DNA from 3 places in the Geobacillus sp. genome. Region 3 is predicted to be linked to each of the others. Evidence: riboswitches for the same ligand, from Rfam matches in the RefSeq annotation. Region 3 holds a riboswitch; each other region holds the start of a gene.
What was found. Region 3 has a riboswitch for S-adenosylmethionine ahead of IKE44_RS11960 (methionine biosynthesis PLP-dependent protein). Riboswitches for the same ligand answer to the same signal wherever they lie in the genome.
Positions count from the first base shown of each region.

Region 1: another riboswitch for S-adenosylmethionine. It lies ahead of IKE44_RS00600 (hypothetical protein); the one in region 3 lies ahead of IKE44_RS11960 (methionine biosynthesis PLP-dependent protein).
Region 2: another riboswitch for S-adenosylmethionine. It lies ahead of IKE44_RS12805 (methionine ABC transporter ATP-binding protein); the one in region 3 lies ahead of IKE44_RS11960 (methionine biosynthesis PLP-dependent protein).

Region 1 covers NZ_JAFWFM010000009.1:2,640-8,935, forward strand. Annotated here, with positions in the region: gene opp4B (oligopeptide ABC transporter permease) at 1-643, shown strand, start outside; gene IKE44_RS00590 (ABC transporter permease) at 665-1,573, shown strand; gene opp4A (oligopeptide ABC transporter substrate-binding protein) at 1,587-3,371, shown strand; SAM riboswitch class I at 3,422-3,526, shown strand; gene IKE44_RS00600 (hypothetical protein) at 3,577-3,933, shown strand; partial or broken gene IKE44_RS00605 (VOC family protein) at 3,950-4,333, shown strand; gene IKE44_RS00610 (PaaI family thioesterase) at 4,514-4,996, shown strand; gene IKE44_RS00615 (PaaI family thioesterase) at 5,352-5,768, opposite strand; partial or broken gene IKE44_RS00620 (IS110-like element ISGka2 family transposase) at 5,944-6,296, opposite strand, start outside.
Region 2 covers NZ_JAFWFM010000218.1:16,174-22,469, forward strand. Annotated here, with positions in the region: gene sufC (Fe-S cluster assembly ATPase SufC) at 1-748, opposite strand, end outside; partial or broken gene IKE44_RS12785 (carboxymuconolactone decarboxylase family protein) at 980-1,376, opposite strand; gene IKE44_RS12790 (hypothetical protein) at 1,442-1,633, shown strand; gene IKE44_RS12795 (MetQ/NlpA family ABC transporter substrate-binding protein) at 1,739-2,590, opposite strand; gene IKE44_RS12800 (methionine ABC transporter permease) at 2,606-3,274, opposite strand; gene IKE44_RS12805 (methionine ABC transporter ATP-binding protein) at 3,264-4,292, opposite strand; SAM riboswitch class I at 4,381-4,490, opposite strand; gene IKE44_RS12810 (hypothetical protein) at 4,564-4,908, opposite strand; gene IKE44_RS12815 (thioredoxin family protein) at 5,062-5,376, opposite strand; gene IKE44_RS12820 (ribonuclease M5) at 5,373-5,732, opposite strand; gene IKE44_RS12825 (DUF2553 family protein) at 5,904-6,044, opposite strand; gene gcvH (glycine cleavage system protein GcvH) at 6,118-6,296, opposite strand, start outside.
Region 3 covers NZ_JAFWFM010000207.1:488-6,783, forward strand. Annotated here, with positions in the region: gene metC (cystathionine beta-lyase) at 1-908, opposite strand, end outside; gene IKE44_RS11960 (methionine biosynthesis PLP-dependent protein) at 912-2,015, opposite strand; SAM riboswitch class I at 2,215-2,325, opposite strand; gene IKE44_RS11965 (alpha/beta hydrolase) at 2,519-3,247, shown strand; gene IKE44_RS11970 (YjcG family protein) at 3,286-3,810, shown strand; gene IKE44_RS11975 (GNAT family N-acetyltransferase) at 3,807-4,241, shown strand; gene spoVIF (sporulation-specific transcription regulator SpoVIF) at 4,359-4,616, opposite strand; gene IKE44_RS11985 (YjcZ family sporulation protein) at 4,743-4,880, opposite strand; gene IKE44_RS11990 (hypothetical protein) at 4,960-5,196, opposite strand; gene IKE44_RS11995 (thioredoxin family protein) at 5,325-5,645, shown strand; gene IKE44_RS12000 (hypothetical protein) at 5,785-5,955, opposite strand; gene IKE44_RS12005 (DUF421 domain-containing protein) at 5,976-6,296, opposite strand, start outside.

The sequences.
Region 1 (6,296 bases), on a different contig from region 3:
TTTGACGTACCTGATTGCCATTCCGCTTGGCATCGTGTCGGGGCGATGGACAGATACATGGGCTGATAAGCTGATCGTCGGCTACAGCTATCTCGGGTTTGCCACGCCGATGTTCATTTTTGCTTTGATCATGCTGTTTATTTTCGGTTTTCACCTTGGCTGGTTTCCAACCGGCGGCAGCGTGGACGTTCAGGTCGAGGAAAGGACGCTCGCTTACTATTTAAGCAAATTGAACCATCTCATGCTTCCGGCGTTGTCGGGAGCGCTCATCAACACGGTCGTTACGCTTCAATATTTGCGCAGCGAAATCGTTGATACGAAAGTGAAAGATTTCGTGAAAACGGCGCGGGCGAAAGGCGTGCCGGAGCGGCACATCTATTGGCGCCATATTTTGCGCAATTCGTTTTTGCCGATCGCGGCGTTTTTAGGGTATGAGATCACCGGGCTTGTCGGCGGTTCCGTGTTTTTGGAGTCGATCTACAGCTATCCGGGGCTTGGCCAGCTGTTTTTGCAGTCGATTATGCAGCGGGATTACAGCGTCGTGACGGCGCTCGTCATGATTTCCGGCCTGGCGACGCTGGTGGGCACGCTGTTGTCGGACATCATTTTGAGTGCGGTCGACCCGCGCATCCAGATTGAGTAGGGAAGGAGGAAGGCAGCTGACATGAAAGCGGAAATCAGCGGCCCAACGCCGGCCGGAGCGAACATCGAGAAAAGCCCTTCCGCCTTTTCGATCATGTGGCGGGAGGTGGTTCGGGATCGGCTCGCGCTTGGTTCGCTCATCATTTTAGGAATCCTTTTGTCGATCGTCTATGGCGTGTCGCTCTTTTTGGATCAAGAGGAAATCGTGAAAGTGGATTTTCTTTCCATCTATTCTCCGCCGTCAGCGGAACACTGGCTTGGCACAGACTACGGAGGGCGCGACGTGTTTGGCCAGCTCATCATCGGCGCCCGCAATTCGTTTACGATCGGGCTGGCCATTACGCTCATCACTGGGGCGATCGGCCTCATTGTCGGATTGGTGGCCGGCTATTTCGGCGGCTGGATTGGCAATGTCATTATGCGCATCATCGATTTTATTCTCGTTCTGCCGTTTTTGATGCTCGTTATTGTTTTTGTCGCCATTGTGCCTAAATATAATGTATTGACGTTCATTTTGATCATGAGCGCGTTTTTGTGGACGGGCAAAGCCCGGCTGATCCGCGCCAAAACGCTGACCGAGCGCGAGCTGGATTATGTCAGCGCGTCAAAAACGCTCGGCACGCCAGATTGGAAAATCATTATTTTTCAAATTTTGCCCAACCTCAGCTCGATCATTATCGTCAATTTGACGTTAAATTTGGCGGGCAACATCGGCATCGAGTCCGGGCTCACGTATCTTGGCTTCGGGCTGCCGGAGAGCACGCCGAGCTTAGGGACGTTGGTCAGCTATGCGACCAACCCGGATGTTTTGCAAAACAAATGGTGGGTTTGGTTGCCTGCGTCATTGCTTATTTTAGTGATGATGCTGTGCATAAATTTCATCGGCCAAGCGCTGAAACGTGCGGCTGATGCAAGACAACGACTAGGATAAGGGGGAAGAAAATGTGAAGAGAAAATGGCTGGCGGCTCTCGCCGCGCTCTTGCTCGTGCTCGCCGGGTGCACGGGCAAATCCGACACAACGAGCGGAAAGGGCAACAATAACGAAAAACCGGCGGCTCAGAAGGAAGACATCAGCAAATTCCCGATGACGGTGAAAAACGACGGGAAAATCATCGATGGCGGCGTGTTGAAATACGGCCTTGTGTCCGATACGCCGTTTGAAGGGATGCTCAGCTCTGCATTCTACACCGGAGCGCCCGACGCAGAGATTTTGCAATTTTTTGACGAGTCGCTTTTCCGGACGAACGGTGACTATGAAATTACAAATGATGGGGCTGCCACGTATGAGTTGTCGGATGATAAAAAGACGATGACAATCCATATTAAAGACAATGTGAATTGGCATGACGGCCAGCCGGTGACCGCTGAAGACTTGGAGTATGCGTATTTGGTCATCGGCCATAAAGATTACACCGGCGTCCGCTATGGCGATGCGCTCATCCAAGGGATCGTCGGGATGGAAGAATATCACAGCGGCAAAGCGGATAAAATTTCCGGCATTAAAGTCATCGACAAAAAGACGTTGACGATCACATGGAAACAGGCCAATCCGTCGGTGTTGACTGGCATTTGGGCGTATCCGCTGCCGAAGCATTACTTGAAAGACATTCCGATCAAAGACTTGGCGAAATCGGATAAAATCCGGAAAAACCCGATCGGGTTCGGTCCGTTTAAAGTGAAGAAAATCGTTCCGGGCGAGTCGGTAGAGTTTGTTCGCAATGATGACTACTGGGCTGGCAAACCGAACTTGGAAGGCGTCATTTTGAAAGTCGTCAGCCCGCAAGTCGTCCTGCAAGCGCTGAAAAAAGGCGAAATTGACGTCGCTGGGTTCCCGACTGACCAATATTTGAACGCGAAAGGGACGAAAAACATTCAGTTTATCGGTAGAGTGGGTTTGTCGTACAGCTATATCGGCTTTAAACTCGGCCATTGGGATGCGAAAAAGCAGGAAAACGTAATGGACAATCCGAAATTCCAAAACAAAAAACTGCGCCAAGCCATGGCGTACGCCATCAACAACCAAGAGGTGGCCGACCGCCTGTATCATGGTTTGCGCTTCCCGGCGAACACGCTCATTCCGCCGTCGTTCCCGGGCTATCATGACAGTTCCATCAAAGGGTATACGTACAATCCGGAAAAAGCGAAACAATTGCTGGATGAAGCGGGATATAAAGATGTGGATGGCGATGGCCTCCGCGAAGATCCAAACGGCAAAAAATTCAAGATCAACTTCTTGGCGATGAGCGGTGGGGACATCGCTGAACCGCTGGCCAAATTTTATATGCAATGCTGGAAAGATGTGGGTCTCGATGTTCAGCTTGTAGACGGACGCTTGGCGGAGTTCAACTCCTTCTACGATATGGTCGAAAAAGACGATCCGAAAGTGGATGTCTACGCCGCCGCTTGGTCAACTGGAACGGACGTCGACCCGTACGGATTGTACGGCCGCAACGCCATGTTCAACTACTCGCGTTGGGTGAACGAGAAAAATGATGAGCTGCTGGAAAAAGGCCATTCCGAGCAGGCGTTTGACAAGGAGTATCGCCGGAAAATTTACAGTGAATGGCAACAGCTGATGAACGAAGAAGTTCCGGTCATCCCGACGTTGTATGGTTTGTCCATTTATGCCGTCAACAACCGCGTCGCCAACTTTACGGTTGACCCGAGCTCGAAACTGACGTGGAAAGATGTCGGCGTCACGTCCGAGCAACCGGAAGTCGAACAATGACGATTGTTGCCTTTGATGATGTACGATAAGATAGAAGATAAATTGCATACGTCTTATCAAGAGTGGGCGAGAGAACGGGCTTGATGACCCCACAGCAACCTGCCGCAGGCAAGGTGCTAACACCCGCAAAGCGGTTTCGCTTTGGATGATAAGAACGGCTCATGACCCCTTTCGCCTCATTCCGAGGCGAAGGGGGTTTTTGTCGATGGGAGGTGAAGGAGAAACAGTGGAGGAGGCGGTTTCGCTCCGTGCTTGCATGGCCGCTCATCTCCCTGCCGCTGCGTTCGCCGTTTGTGTCATGCGCTGTGTGCAGGCGGAGCTCATCCGGTTTGACTCTAAGGCGGCGGTGCATGTCGACCGTGGGGACGGATACGTTCATTTGTATGGGGAAGCGCAAGGAACAGCCTTTTCGTTGTTGTTGACCAACAGTGAGGCGGACGAATGGAAGGCGGACGGACCGTACGCCCTTGACCGCTACATATGGACAGAGCTTGGGAAAAAAGGGATTTTCCCGATGCAGATGACGCCGTATTTACAAGCAGTATGGTTAATGGAGTCATAGAAAGGAAGAGGGACGAATGGCAGTCAAAAAATTTGAGCATGTCGGCATTCAAGTGAAAGACATCGAGGCATCGAAAGCGTTTTATCAAAACGTCGTCGGCTTGGAGCTGCTCGACGAAATGATTCATACGAACGGCACGATGAAATTGGCGTTTTTAGGGATTGACGGCTCGATCATTGTCGAGCTGATCGAAGGATACAATCCGGATTTGCCGACGGAAGGAAAAGTGCACCACGTGGCGTTTACGGTCGAAGGCATTGAGCAGGAGAAAGAACGGCTTTAGTCGCTCGGCGTCCCGCTAGTGTGGGATGAAATTACAACGCTCCCAAACGGGGCGAAATACTTATTTTTCCTTGGCCCGGACGGCGAATGGATCGAGTTTTACGAGCCTGCTCGATAAATGGCGTCACGCTAGGCGGCCAGCTGTTTGGGCCGCCTATGAATTTGCCGTCTGGCGATTGGCGCTTCGTTCTATTTTTCTTCGTATGGCCTTGCCTGCCGCTAGACAACAACTGTCCATGTAGGAGTCGTCGTCTTCTCGATTCAATGGTATACTAGAAAAAGAGAGGGGGAGGATGACGTGGAAGAAATGATCGTGCACGCGATTCAAGACGACTACCCTGATGAATTCGCCTGGTGCTACGGCTGCGGGCGTCTGAATGAACAAGGCCACCATTTCCGCACCGGGTGGCGGGGCGACAAAACGGTGACGGTGTATACGCCGCGTCCGGAACATACGGCGATTCCAGGGTTTGTGTACGGCGGGCTGATCGCCTCGCTCATTGATTGCCACGGCACCGGTTCAGCGGCGCTTGCCTTGCATCGGAAAAACGGCCATGAACCAGGGAGCGGGGAAACGCCGCCGCGCTTTGTCACTGCGTCGCTTCACGTCGATTTCGTCAAGCCGACGCCGCATGGCGTGCCGCTTGTCGCCGTCGGCACTGTGACGGATATTCATCCGAAAAAATGGAAAGTGGACACCGAAGTGTTCGCCAACGGCGAACTGTGCGCCCGCGGGCAAGTCGTCGCGGTCGTCATGCCGAAAACGTTTGTCCGTGGGTAACAAGCAACGAAAGGCGCCGGAGAGCGGCTGTTTTTGACAGCGCTTTCTCCGGCGCTTGGCAACTGGTCGAAAACGGCTGCGCCTCACCTCGTTTCGCCATTGAGGACTGATGATGTCATGAAAAAGGCAACTCGACAACGCCTCTTCTCAAGTGGGGAAACCTTGTGAAATTGGTTCTCCTTTTTCAACAAAACCACCGATTTGGCGAACATCATCGTTTTTCACCGGTTTTCTCGGATTCCTCTGATCATCGCTTTCCATGCGTTTCAAAACAACAACAGCAGCTGCTGTTTGGACTCGTCGAATCCAAGGAGAACGAGCATGCGCAAAAACGCCTTTTGGAGATCCATCACCTTCACGGTTTGTCCATGATCAGCACCGACGACGTGGCGCTCGCCACCTCTTTGCCGTTTTGCCGCACGATGGCGGTTACATAGGCGACGGTTTTCCCGAACTTTTCCACCCGCGCCTCGATTTCGCCTTCTCCAGCCGCCGCTGGGCGGTGAAACGTCGTCTGCAAGTTGATGGAGGCGTGCATTTGGTCATCGCGAAGCAAGGTCGTCACCGCATACGCCATGAGAATGTCCGCCGCCGCCCTGACGAACCCGCCCATAATCACCCCGTTGCCGTTGAGCAGCGATTCGCTGATCGTCCATACGCCTTTCGCATAGCCGTCTCGGGCTTCCGTCAGGCGGACGCCGAGAGTTTCGTCGCATGGGGGCGGCGCGCTTTTTCCGGCAATGACGTCATGCAAGTTGGTAATTGGCTTCATCTCGAACATCCTTTCTGTCATCCATTGCGTTTCCGTGAAAATCCCCACCACTTGGTGAGTGCGGTATACGCTCCTGATCCGTGAGGGTATACTGAAAATGGCCAAAAAAGGCAATAGGAAAGCAGAGGTGCCCGATTTTAGGCATCTCGTATAACCTGTCTGCCTTTTGGCTAGACTAAATAAGTTGTGGTTGGCGGAACGGCTCTTTGCGGGAGATCATGCAAAAGATGATCACCAACATCCGCCGAGCAATGGCGATGAGGGCTTTTTTCTTCCCGCACCGGGCCGCCAACGACCAAAACTTTCGGGACAAGGGATGCGTCTTGGATCGAGCTGCTGACCATGCCGCCTCGCATAACGCCGATCGGAGATGGGGATTGCCTTTTGTCGTGCGCGTGCTCTTTCGCTTTCCGGCGCTTTCATGGTTGCCGGGGGACAATCCAGTCCATGAAGCCGCCCGTTCCGGCGTTTCAAAGACGCTCATGTCGGTTCCCATCTCGGCGATGATGACGGCGGCGGTTTGTTTTT
Region 2 (6,296 bases), on a different contig from region 3:
TGCCGAGTTCTTTTTTGATCCAGTCGTACCCTTCCGCCTCAAGCCGCTGCGCCAGCTCCGGACCGCCGGACTTGACGATGTGCCCTTGCATCATGACATGCACATAATCCGGGGTGATGTAGTTGAGCAGCCGCTGGTAGTGGGTGATGATCAAACAGCCGAACTCGCTGCTGCGCATTTCGTTGACACCTTTGGCGACGATTTTGAGCGCGTCGATATCGAGGCCGGAGTCGATCTCGTCTAAAATGGCGATTTTCGGCTCAAGCATCATCAGCTGCAAAATTTCATTTCGCTTTTTCTCCCCGCCCGAGAATCCTTCGTTCAAGTAACGGTGCGCCATATCCGGGTTCATTTCGAGAAACGCCATTTTTTCATCGAGCTTGCGGATGAATTTCATGAGCGAAATTTCGTTGCCTTCGCCAAGCCGGGCGTTGATCGCCGCGCGCAAAAAGTCGGCGTTCGTCACTCCACTGATTTCGCTTGGGTATTGCATCGCCAAAAACAGGCCGGCGCGCGCCCGTTCGTCGACTTCCATCTCAAGGACATCCTGGCCGTCGAGCGTCACCGATCCTTCTGTCACTTCATATTTTGGATGGCCCATAATGGCCGATGCCAGCGTCGACTTCCCCGTTCCGTTCGGACCCATGATGGCGTGGATTTCCCCGCCTTTGACTTCCAAGTCCACTCCTTTTAAAATTTCTTTTCCCTCCACGGCGACGTGGAGATTGCGAATCGTCAATACCGCCATGCAGCATACCTCCAATTCTCAATTGAAAGTCAATTCACTCGCTTGTCTTCTAGCGATCGTTCATTCTCATTTTATTCTCATTATCATTTTATAACAAATGAAAACTACGTGCAACTTTCCCGCTCTGTTTTCACTGTGACCGTGTGAAAAAACAGCGCCTTTTACTATTTTACACGAAAACCGCAAGCTTGTACGAGTTTTTGCAAAAAAAGACCCCGTTTTTTCCGGAGTCTAGTGAGCCGCCCGCAGCTCGCGGAGGCATTCTTGCACAAGCGTCACCGCTTGGCTCATCGCCGCCCCGCCGCCAAACGCGGCCGCCACCGCGTATACTTCCAAAATTTCCTGTTCCGACGCTCCTTCATCAAGGCAGCCTTTCGCATGGTAAATCGTGCAATACTCATCTTGCGTCGCCAGGCTGATGCCAAGGGCGATCAATTGTTTTTCTTTTTTCGACAGCGCTCCCTCGGCAAAGCACGCTTCCGTAAACGCGTTAAACCGCTCGGCTACGTTCGAAAGTTTTTTGGGTGAACGCCTCTATCCCTTCTTTGTAGCGGTGAAGGGAGGATTCGACCGATGCATAAACGAATGGTATTGAAAGGGTGTGGAAACACCACCGTTTCGCCAACATCGACGGAATGTCATGATGAAAACGAATGGTTCTGTTCCACTCCCATCATCATAGGAAAGGGGGCAATGCCATTGATTCGTTGGGTTGTCTTTGCCTTAACCGCCGCTTTCGCTTCGTTTTTGGCATGGATCATCATCGGCAGCATTCTCGGTGAACACGGGGACGTCATCTTCAGTTTAACGACAGTGGTCGCCCTGCAAAACTGCGTCATCATCGTCATGCTCGCCGCCGTACTGGCGCGTTTGAACAACCGATGAAGCGCGGGAAAACAGACCGGCCGCGGCGTCTCTCCATCCAAAACGGTTTTGAACTTTCGGGCGGCTCTTTTTTGTGCAAAAAATAACGGAAGCGATTCGCTTCCGTTATTGATTGTTTGTCGCCGCTGGAATGACGGCGCCGTGGTATTTTTCTTTGATGAAATCTTGGATTTCTTTCGATTGCAGCACTTCGACAAGCGTTTTGATTTCTTTCCGGTTTTCATCGCCTTTGCGCACCGCCACAATGTTCACATACGGATTGTTTTTCGGCGACTCCACGGCGATCGGGTCTTTCGCCGGGTCCAAACCGGCGTCAAGCGCATAGTTGGCGTTGATCAAAACCGCATCGCCTTCGCCGTTTTTGTAAATTTGCGGCAGAAGTCCAGCATCGACGTCCGCTTTAAATTTCAAATGTTTCGGGTTTTCGACGATGTCGTTGACCGTCGCTTTCGTTTTATCGATGCCCGGTTTCAGCTTAATGAGCCCCTTTTCTTGCAGCATCGACAAAATGCGGCCATGGTCGGCGACCGAGTTGCTCATGATGATCGTCGCGCCGTCCGGCAGTTCTTCAATGCTTTTGTATTTTTTCGAGTATAAGCCGATCGGCTCGATATGAATGCTGCCGGCATTGACGAAATCATAGCCGTACTCTTTCTTTTGCGATTTCAAATACGGAATGTGTTGGAAATAGTTGGCGTCGATTTGCTTCTCAGCCAGCGCTTTGTTCGGCAAGATGTAATCTTGGAACGTAATGATCTCCAAGTCGATGCCTTTTTCTTTCAAAATCGGTTTCGCTTTTTCCAAAATTTCCGCATGCGGCACGTTCGACGCACCGACTTTCAACTTCACCAATTTGCCGTCTTTGCCGCCTTCCGCGCTGTCGTTATTGTTGCCGCCGCATGCCGCCAAAGCGAGCACGAGAATGGCGGCGAGCAACACACCCAACCATTTCTTCATCAGTTGTTTCCCCCTTTATCGTTTATCGATTTTCGAAGTGACAAAGTCACCGATCAGCTGAATGATAAATACAATGACCAACACCAATACGGTTGCGACAAATGTCACATCGTTATGGTTGCGATGGAACCCTTCCAAATACGCCAAGTTCCCAAGCCCGCCGGCGCCGATGGCTCCAGCCATCGCTGTATAGCTGACGAGCGACACCGCCGTCACCGTAATGCCGGAGACAAGCGCCGGCAATGACTCCGGCAGCAACACTTTCCAAATGATCGTCCACGTTGAGGCGCCCATCGCTTGGGCTGCTTCGATGACGCCTTTATCAATTTCGCGAAGGGCAATCTCCACCATGCGGGCGTAAAACGGCGCGGCCCCAATCACCAAAGCCGGCAGCGCCGCATTGGCGCCAAGCATCGTCCCGACGAGCCAGGTGGTAAACGGAATGAGCAAAATGATCAAAATAATAAACGGAATGGAGCGGAAAATGTTCACAAACGCCGCAATCACGGTATTGACAAACCGGTTTTCCCATAGGTTGCCCTTCGCTGTCAAAAATAGAAGCAAGCCAAGAACGATTCCGAGAACGAAAGTGGCCGCCACCGCCACTCCCGTCATATACAGCGTCTCGACCGTCGCCGCCCACATCGTCTCCCATTGGACGTTCGGCAGGAGGTTAGCGAGCATCGTGAATCACCTCCACCGCCACCTGCTGGCTTTGAATGTAGCCAAGCGCCCGGTCAATTTCATCCGCCGCCCCATTGATGTGCACAAACAGCACCCCATAAGCGCCTTGATGGGTTTGCGAAATTTTCCCTTGCAAAATATTCATATCGACGGCAAATTGCCGCACGACCTGGCTGATGAGCGGCTGGCCGGCCGCCGCGCCGACAAACGTCAGCTGCGCGATCAGCCCGCTCGGGTATTGGCCAAACAAATGGGAAATCGCCTCTTCCGTCTCTTCCGGCTCGACGAGCTGCTTGACGAACCGCTTCGTGATCGGCTGCTGCGGGTTGCGGAACACGTGCAACACGTCGCCTTGCTCAACGATTTTGCCGTTTTCCATCACGGCGACGCGGTCGCAAATTTTGCGGATGACGTGCATTTCATGGGTGATCAGCACGATCGTCAGCCCGAGCCGCTTGTTGATGTCAACGAGCAAGTCCAAAATCGCATCGGTCGTCTGCGGGTCCAACGCCGATGTCGCCTCGTCGCAAAGCAGCACTTTCGGGTTGTTGGCGAGCGCCCGGGCAATGCCGACACGCTGCTTTTGCCCGCCGCTCAACTGCGACGGATACGCCTCTTCCCGCCCCGTGAGCCCGACGAGCTCGATCAATTCATCGACCCGTTTTTGCCGCTCCGCTTTCGGAACACCCGCAATCTCGAGCGGAAACGCAATGTTTTCCCGCACTGTGCGCGACCAAAGCAAGTTGAAATGTTGGAAAATCATCCCGATCTCTTGACGCGCCTTGCGCAGCTCCCGCCCTTTGATGCGCCCCATGTCGCGGCCGGCGACGACCACCCGGCCACCCGTCGGCTTCTCGAGCCCATTGAGCAAGCGGATGAGCGTACTTTTCCCCGCGCCGCTGTAGCCGATAATGCCGAAAATTTCCCCTTCGCGAATCTCAAGCGACACATTGTCGACGGCCGTGACCGAGCCGTTAGCCGCTTGATAGATCTTTGTCACATGTTCGAGTGTAATCATCGTTTCACCTTCCTCCCCAAGGCGGCGGAGCGCAAAAAGAAAACCTTTCTGCCCGCAGAGAACAGAAAGGTATTGTGCACCATTCCGTCTCTTATCTCTCAAAGCAGGCCGCTTTGTGTGAATTGGCACCTTTTCAGCGCACGCGCTGACGGTTGCCGGGCTTCATTGGGCACATCCCTCCACCTCTCTTGATAAGAGCGCAACAATCGCCTATTCGATTGACTACAACTGTGATTGTATCACCTTGTGTCGAACATTGTCAATAAAAATTTCACCCAACATGCCGATATGGCTTAGCCAAATGGAGGAGCGACTCAAGCAGCAACAGATGACGAAAGCTTCCCGATACATGCACTTCGCGCAGCCGGACGAGCTGCTGCAGCTTCAGCTCGCCGTCTAAAAGCGAGCAAAGTGCTTTTTTGGAGCCGTGCACCGTCAAGACGTTCCGTTCATCAGGTTCCCTTCCGGCAGTAAGCTCCTTGCCGAGCGCCACCATGGCGGTCTCTTCCTCGCTTTCAAAGCGAACATACAGCTGCTCATCCGGCAAAATCGGCAACAAATGGCGCAACGTTTGCATCCGTTCCATAAACTGTCCTACCAACTCGCACATTTCCATTGAGCATCCTCCCCCCATCTCCTTTGTCCTTTTATTTCCATGCCGAAGGGGGAGAATCCTTTACAAAAATCTCGACAGCCGCCGTGGCGAACCAACGCCGTTTTTGTCATTTCCCATGAAATGTGTCAAACGGCGTCAAAAAATGGCGGATCGTCAACGCGGCAAACGGGCGCGGATTGCTTCGTACAAATAAGGGACCGAATGGAACGCATACCATTTGCCGATGATCTCTCCGCCGGCGAAAAGAAGCAAGCACGGAACGCTTTCAATTTTCCACGCCGCCGCCTGCTCGGGGATGTAGTTGATGTCCGTTTCGCAAAACGGTATGTCCGGAAACAATTGTTCTAGGACAACAAGCATGCGCCTCGCCAACTGGCACGTGCCGCACAGTGGGGTATACAACGAAAGAGCGAGAAGCGGCTCCCCTTCCACCATTCGCTTAATATCGTTTCGACCGATTGTGTTCACTCGCCTCTTCCTCTCATGAACGATTCGATACGGACGTCAAAATGGGCGCGCAGCAGCACATGCGCCAAATGCCAGATCGGGGCGGCGGCCACTTCGCGATACGCCCGGTCAATGTAAATATGCCCTGCTTCCGGAAACACCCGGCGGAACTGCCGGCGCAATTTTTCCCCCGCCTCGTCGGCATCGGCGAGCACGTACACATCCCGCCCTTCGAGTTCATCGGCCAGCTCCTCAAGGCGCGCATCGCTGATCGTGCCGTTCGTGCAAATGATGACAACCGGCTCGTTCAGCACGGCCGCCACTTTTTCCTTATCTGACCGCCCTTCCACAATAATCACTTTTTCCACCTGTCGCATGTCCGACCCACCTAACGTGAATGAGGATACAATATTGTATGGCAACAGAAAAGCAACGGCCATCCGCCGTTGCCTCCTAACACCAGCCCGCCTCCCCGTCGCAGTCGACATATTTTTGATCCGGTTCAACGGTAGCGGTGACCCATTTTCAAATTTTCCCATTTGTTCGCTTTATCCGTTTTTCCACGCTACAGCCGCAGGAAGCGGAAGGCGGCCGATGAGCTCGCCTCCCTCGTACAGTTCGATCGTGCGGCCGTTCCATTTGCCGGTGACCCGGTCCGTGACATCCAGTTGCTTCGTTTGCAACACCATCACGAGCACCCCTTTTTCATCACATTCCGGTATGTATAGGGGGCCCGGTTCGAAGCGAACTTTGCAGGAACGTTTATCCTTCGTTGATCATCGCTTCGTATTGTTCGGCCGTCAACAAGTTGTCCACTTCACTTAAGTCTTTCGGCTCAATAACGATCATCCATGCTTTTTCATACGGTGATTCGTTCACATATTCCGGATTGTCGTTCAACGCTTCGTTCACTTCGACGACCGTGCCGCTGATCGGCGCAT
Region 3 (6,296 bases):
AACGACAGCACAGCGCCAAACCCGGCCGCCTGATGGCGCTGGATGTCATGGCCTGGGTGGTGCGAAAGCCCTGGATAATACACATCTTCCACTTTCGGATGGCGCGCCAAATACTCAGCGATGGCCAGGGCGGATTCGGACGACTGCTTCAGCCGAACGTGGAGCGTTTTTAATCCCCGCAGCACAAGCCACGCATCTTGGACGCCAAGAACGGCACCAAACGCGTTTTGCAGTTTGTACAGCTCTTTTCCCAACTCTTCATCTTTCACCACGGCCAATCCGGCGACGACGTCGCTATGGCCGGCTAAAAATTTCGTGGCGCTGTGAAGGACAATATCGACGCCAAGGTCAAGCGGCCGCTGCAACGCCGGCGTCATGAACGTATTATCCAAGAATGTCAAACAGCCATGCGCCTTCGCCAACTTGACGACGCCTTGAATATCGGTCACTTTTAACAGCGGATTGGACGGCGTTTCCATATAAATGACTTTCGTGTTCGGACGAATGTTTTCCGCTACTGTGTTTAAATCTGTCATATCGACAAACGTATGCTCGATGCCAAAGCGGGTCAACACTTCCGTGATCATCCGGTACGTGCCGCCGTAGACGTCTTCGGTCACGAGGACGTGGTCGCCTCGGGACAAGAGCAAAAACGCCGTCGAAATGGCCGCCATGCCAGAAGCGAAGGCGAATCCGCGCGTTCCGCCTTCTAACGCCGCGATCGTTTCCTCAAGCGCCTCGCGCGTCGGGTTGCCGGAGCGGCTGTAGTCGTATTTGCCGAACGTGGCGAAATCGAACTGATGGAACGTGGAGGCGTGCTGGATCGGCACGCTCACCGCTCCCGTGTGGCGATCGACTTTCCATTCATTATGGAGCAGTTTCGTTGAAAACGACCATTCCCGTTCCATCGCTTACACCTCTTTCATGTGTTTGAACGCTTGCGCCAAGTCGGCGATTAAATCATCCGCATGTTCGATGCCGACCGAGAAGCGGAGCAGCCGGTTGCAAATACCGTTTTGGATGCGGATTTCCTCAGGAATGTCCGCATGCGTCTGCGTCGCTGGGTACGTAATAAAGCTTTCGACTCCGCCCAGGCTTTCCGCGAATGTAATGAGGCGCAAGCTTTTTAAAAACCCGTTCACCCACTTTTCATCGGCAATCCGGAACGACAGCATCCCGCCTCTCCCCGGATACAGCACATCAGTGACATCTTCATGTTCGCGCAAAAAGGCGCTGATGCGCTTGGCGTTTTCTTCATGCTGGCGCATCCTTAGCGCCAGCGTTTTCATCCCGCGAATCAACAGCCACGAATCAAACGGCGACAACACCGCGCCGATGGCGTTCTGATACTCGGTCAGGCGTTGACAGAGCTCCTCGCCCTTGGCGACGACAAGGCCAGCCAACACGTCGTTATGGCCGCCTAAGTATTTCGTGGCGCTGTGGATGACAATATCGGCGCCTTGTTCGATTGGGCGTTGGAGCACCGGCGTGTAAAACGTGTTATCGACGATCAGCAGCAGCCCATGCCGTTTGGCGAATTCGGAGACGGCGCGGATATCGGTCTCATGCATAAGCGGGTTCGTCGGTGTTTCCAGGAAAATCGCTTTCGTTTTTTCGGTGATACACGCTTCCACCGCAGCGAGATCAGCAAAATCGACGTAATGAAAGCCGAGACCGTACTTGCGCCAGCCGCGCTCAAACAGGCGGTACGTCCCGCCGTAAAGGTCGGCCGATACGAGAAACTCGTCTCCGCTCTCAAACAAGGCGAGCACTGTCTGAATGGCGGCCATGCCGGAGCTGAACGCATAGCCTTGGTCGCCGCCTTCCAGTCTCGCGATCGCTTCTTCGACGATTTTGCGCGTCGGGTTGCCGGTGCGGATATAGTCAAACCCGGTCGACTCCCCGATGCCGGCATGACGGTAGGCGGTGGAAAAATAAACTGGCGGGTTGACCGTCCCCGTCACCGTTTCGCTCCGGTTGCCAATTTGCGCTAACAACGTTTCTAGTTTATCCACCTCATCTCTCTCCTTCTGTTGAAAATTCCATCATGGATCAACGGCCAACCACTTAACGCCCAACGAAGCGCCGCTGTTGGTCAAGCAGCAGCCGAGGGCCTTGATCCTCGACGCCTCTCGGTTGAGGGAGCGGCCGCTTGAGTAAATAAAAAAAGTCTTCTAAGAAGAAGACTTTTCCATACGAACATGGTCATGCTTCTTCTTATCTGCCGAATTGAATGCTCAATTCGCTGGATTTAGCACCTGGCCGTCGGGCGGCTGGTTGCTGAAGCTTCATTGGGCCAGTTCCCTCCGCTTCTCTTGATAAGAACCGCTGCGTATTTAATTTTGTTAATTGTTAATTTATTAAAAAATGTAACGCATTCCGGTCATTTTTGCAAGTCATTTTTTTTGCCGGCACCAATGTTCGGCAAGTTCACGAAAAATTCGAGCCCTTCGTTAACATCTTTTTGCCTAAATATGTTACAATAACAAGTGAACTTGCGCTTTCATGGAGGATGATCATGGCGACAGCATCAGGAACGATGCGCGATTATACGCTTTACAGCAGGGAGCTGCAAGAAGAAATCGGGTTGCTTGTCTACTTGCCAAGCGATTTTTCTCCGTTGCATAAATATTCTTTATTAATCGCGCAAGACGGCAAGGATTATTTTATGTACGGAAAAATCAAAACCGTGATCGAGACACTCATGGACGAAGGAACGATCGACCGAACGATCGTTGTCGGCATCCCGTACCGGAACGTCAGCGACCGCTACGAGAAATACCACCCGGCCGGTCGAAAAAACGAAGCCTATATCCGCTTTTTGGCCCATGAGCTCGCGCCGTTTTTGGATCGCGAGCTGCCGACATATCAAATGGGCAAAGGACGAGCGCTGATTGGCGATTCGCTGGGAGGAACCGTGTCGCTTCTAGCCGGTCTGTTGTATCCGCATACATTTGGAAAAATCGCCATGCAGTCTCCTTACATTGACGACTCAGTGCTCGAACGCATCCGCGCGTTCCGCGCCCCGTCGCTTCTTTCCCTTTACCATTCCGTCGGCGCAGAAGAAACGGCGGTCAAAACGACGGACGGCCATGTACGCGATTTTATCACCCCGAACCGGGCCGCACGGGACTTATTGATCGAAAAGCGGTTTCCCTACACGTACCATGAATTTGCCGGCGGGCATGCATGGACGTATTGGCAGCCGGATGTGCCCCGGGCGGTATCGGCCATTTTGTCGCTGTAAATAACGGCAAACGAACCATCTGAAGGAGGGAAAGCGGAATGAAGTACGTCATTGTCATTTTTCCGCCAAAGCGGATTCAAGACTTCGCCAACTCGTACCGGAAGCGGTACGACAGCCATTACGCCCTCATCCCGCCGCACATTACATTAAAATACCCGTTTGAGGCGGATGAGGAGCAAATCAAAGAAATGACGAAAGAGCTGCGCCGCATCGCAGCGGAAACGGAGCCAATTCCGATCAAAGTGACGAAATTCAGCTCGTTTTACCCGACAAGCCACATCATTTATTTGAAAGTCGAGCCAAACGAAGTGCTGGAACGGTTGCACGAGCAGCTGCACAGCGGCTTGTTTGCCGGGGAGCCGGAATTCGTGTTCGTGCCGCACATTACAATTGGCCGCGATTTGCCGAATGCGGAATACGCTGACGTCTACAGCCAACTGCGGCTGCAAAACGTCCATTTTGAAGAGACGGTCGACCGGTTCCACCTTCTTTACCAGCTCGAGAACGGATCATGGACTGTCTATGAAACCTTTATCGTTGGAGGAAAGGAAACGGGAGAATGAACGTCGCCATTGGAACAACGGAAGACCGCGCGTTGTATGAAGACGCGTTGCGCGTCCGTCGGATTGTATTCATCGAAGAGCAAAACGTGCCGGAAGAAGAAGAAATCGATGCATTTGAACATGAATCGTTCCATCTCGTCCTATACGATGGCGAACAAGCAGTCGCAGCCGGCCGGTTTCGCCTGGTCGATGAAGGGGTTGGCAAAGCGGAGCGCATCTGCGTTTTGCCGGCTTACCGCGGCCGCGGCGTCGGCCGGATGGTGATGGAGGCGTTGGAGCAGCTTGCGAAAACAAAAGGGGCGAAAACGGCGAAACTGAACGCCCAGACGCACGCAGAACCGTTTTACCAAAAGCTCGGCTATACGACCGTCTCCGGCGTCTTTATGGACGCCGGCATCCCACATGTCACGATGGTGAAATCACTCGAATGATGGCCATAGAACAGCCTCGTCTACACTGATCCAAGGCTTGGGATCATCGAACATCGTTTCGCTCTCCTGAGCCAAGCAGAGCAAAAGGGAGCTGTGCGCACGCAAGCTCCCTTTTGCTTACTTTTTGTTGTTCAACATATTGGCGATCGTGTTCAAATCAATTTGTTTGCCGTTATGGACGATCGCCTTGACGATTTGGTCCTCAAGTTCTTTTGGCACTTTCCGGTTGGCAATTTGCGCCACCCGCTTCACCACTTGGCGCACCGTTTTTTCATCGCTGAAATTGGCGTTTTGCAGCGAGTTGGCGAGCTCAAAAACGTCTTTCATATTGACACCTGTTTTCTGTTCGATGTTTTTAAAAAATTGCTGATCCATCGTTCTGCCTCCTTCTCCCTGCTATATCGTATGATGCTCCCGCCTCGGCGTGCATCAAATTAGGGAAAGAAAAATACGAGCCGCTCCGTGGCGCCGAAACGGCCCGTATCCCATTCGCTTTTTCCGTTAGGCGACAAATGCCGCGCCGACAATAATCAACAAAATGAACAACACGACAATCAGCACAAAGCCACCGCCATAGCCACCGCCATAGCCACCGCCATAGCCGTAGCCGTAAGGATAACCATAACCGCAGAAGCCCATTATAATGTTCACCTCCTTCTCCGTTTACTGTATCGTATTCACCGGCTTAGCGGAGCGTATGGGCGCAAAGGCCATTTTGTCATCCAAATCGGCGGAACAGCTCGGCAAATTCCCGCTCCTTCTTCGCAAACCATTGCTCGATGTAGTCCAAGTTGCCTTGTACACTTTTTAAAAATCCATTGTTCAATTTTTCGATTTCTTGCAGCTGTTTGTTAAAGTCCTTTCCCCATTGTTCAAACAGGCGGATGAACGTTTCATGCCCTTCTTTGCGCGACGCAACCCAATTTTCGAGCGCTTTTTCCAACTCTTTGCTCACACTTTCCCCTCCTTTCTTACTGTTGTATGCAAAAACGACTGCCCGAGGTGAAGGCGTCCCCGTTCTTTTTTTGCCTTGCCATATGGTAAAGTAAAGATGAACGGCAACATGAAAGGGAGGGAACGAATGTGAGACAAATTGAAACAGTTGAGCAATTCGAGGCGGCCATTTCCGGCGATAAGCCAGCGATTATGAAGTTTTACACAACTTGGTGTCCAGACTGCGTGCGCCTGAACATGTTCATCGATGACATCATCCGCGATTACGGGCAGTACGACTGGTTCGAAATCGACCGAGATCAGTTTCTAGATATTAGTGATAAGTACCAAGTGCTTGGCATTCCAAGTCTTCTTGTGTTCCGAAACGGGGAAAAAATCGCCCATCTGCATAGCGCTGATGCGAAAACGCCGGAAGAAGTGCGCGCCTTTTTGCAGTCCCTGCCGGAGTAAGACGGGGCGGCATCCTTGCCTCGCCAGAGAAGAAGGGCAACAAAAAGAGGCTGTCCGAGAAGGAAGCTTTCCTTCTCGGACAGCCATGCGAATGAACAGACAGCTCCTTATGGATCGCTGATTGTGGAAACGGAAGCCGTCAATATTCAGTTTCGTCGTAGTCTTTCGGCTGGCGCATCAGCTGCGGGCTGTCAAACATGAATTCAATCGAAATTTCCTCATCGGTCGTCCGCGTCCGCTCGGAGCGGTCGTTTGGTTTCAATTGGACTTGAATTTCCTCATCCGTCGTTTTTATCCGTTTGTCTTCCATCGTCTTTTACTCCTGTGTCATCAGTTTCGCAAGAGCGGTTCGACTTTTTGCACAAGCTCTGCCATTTTTGCGGCGTTTCGTTCATACAGCGCCTTCGCCTCTTCGGAATTCGTCTGCAACGCATACAGCTCCAGATCAGCCTGCATTTTTTTCATCGCGGCCAAGAGCAGCTTTTTCTCCTGCGGCTCGGCAATTTGGATCTTATCATCGTACAAATCGATCGTCAGCTGTCCGTATGAATCGACTTGGGCGTGAAACACATTTTCAATCGCCACTCCTTGTTTGTCAAGCTGTTCCTTCAGCCAGCCGCGGCTAAGCCCCATCGTAGCGAGTGGCTCATC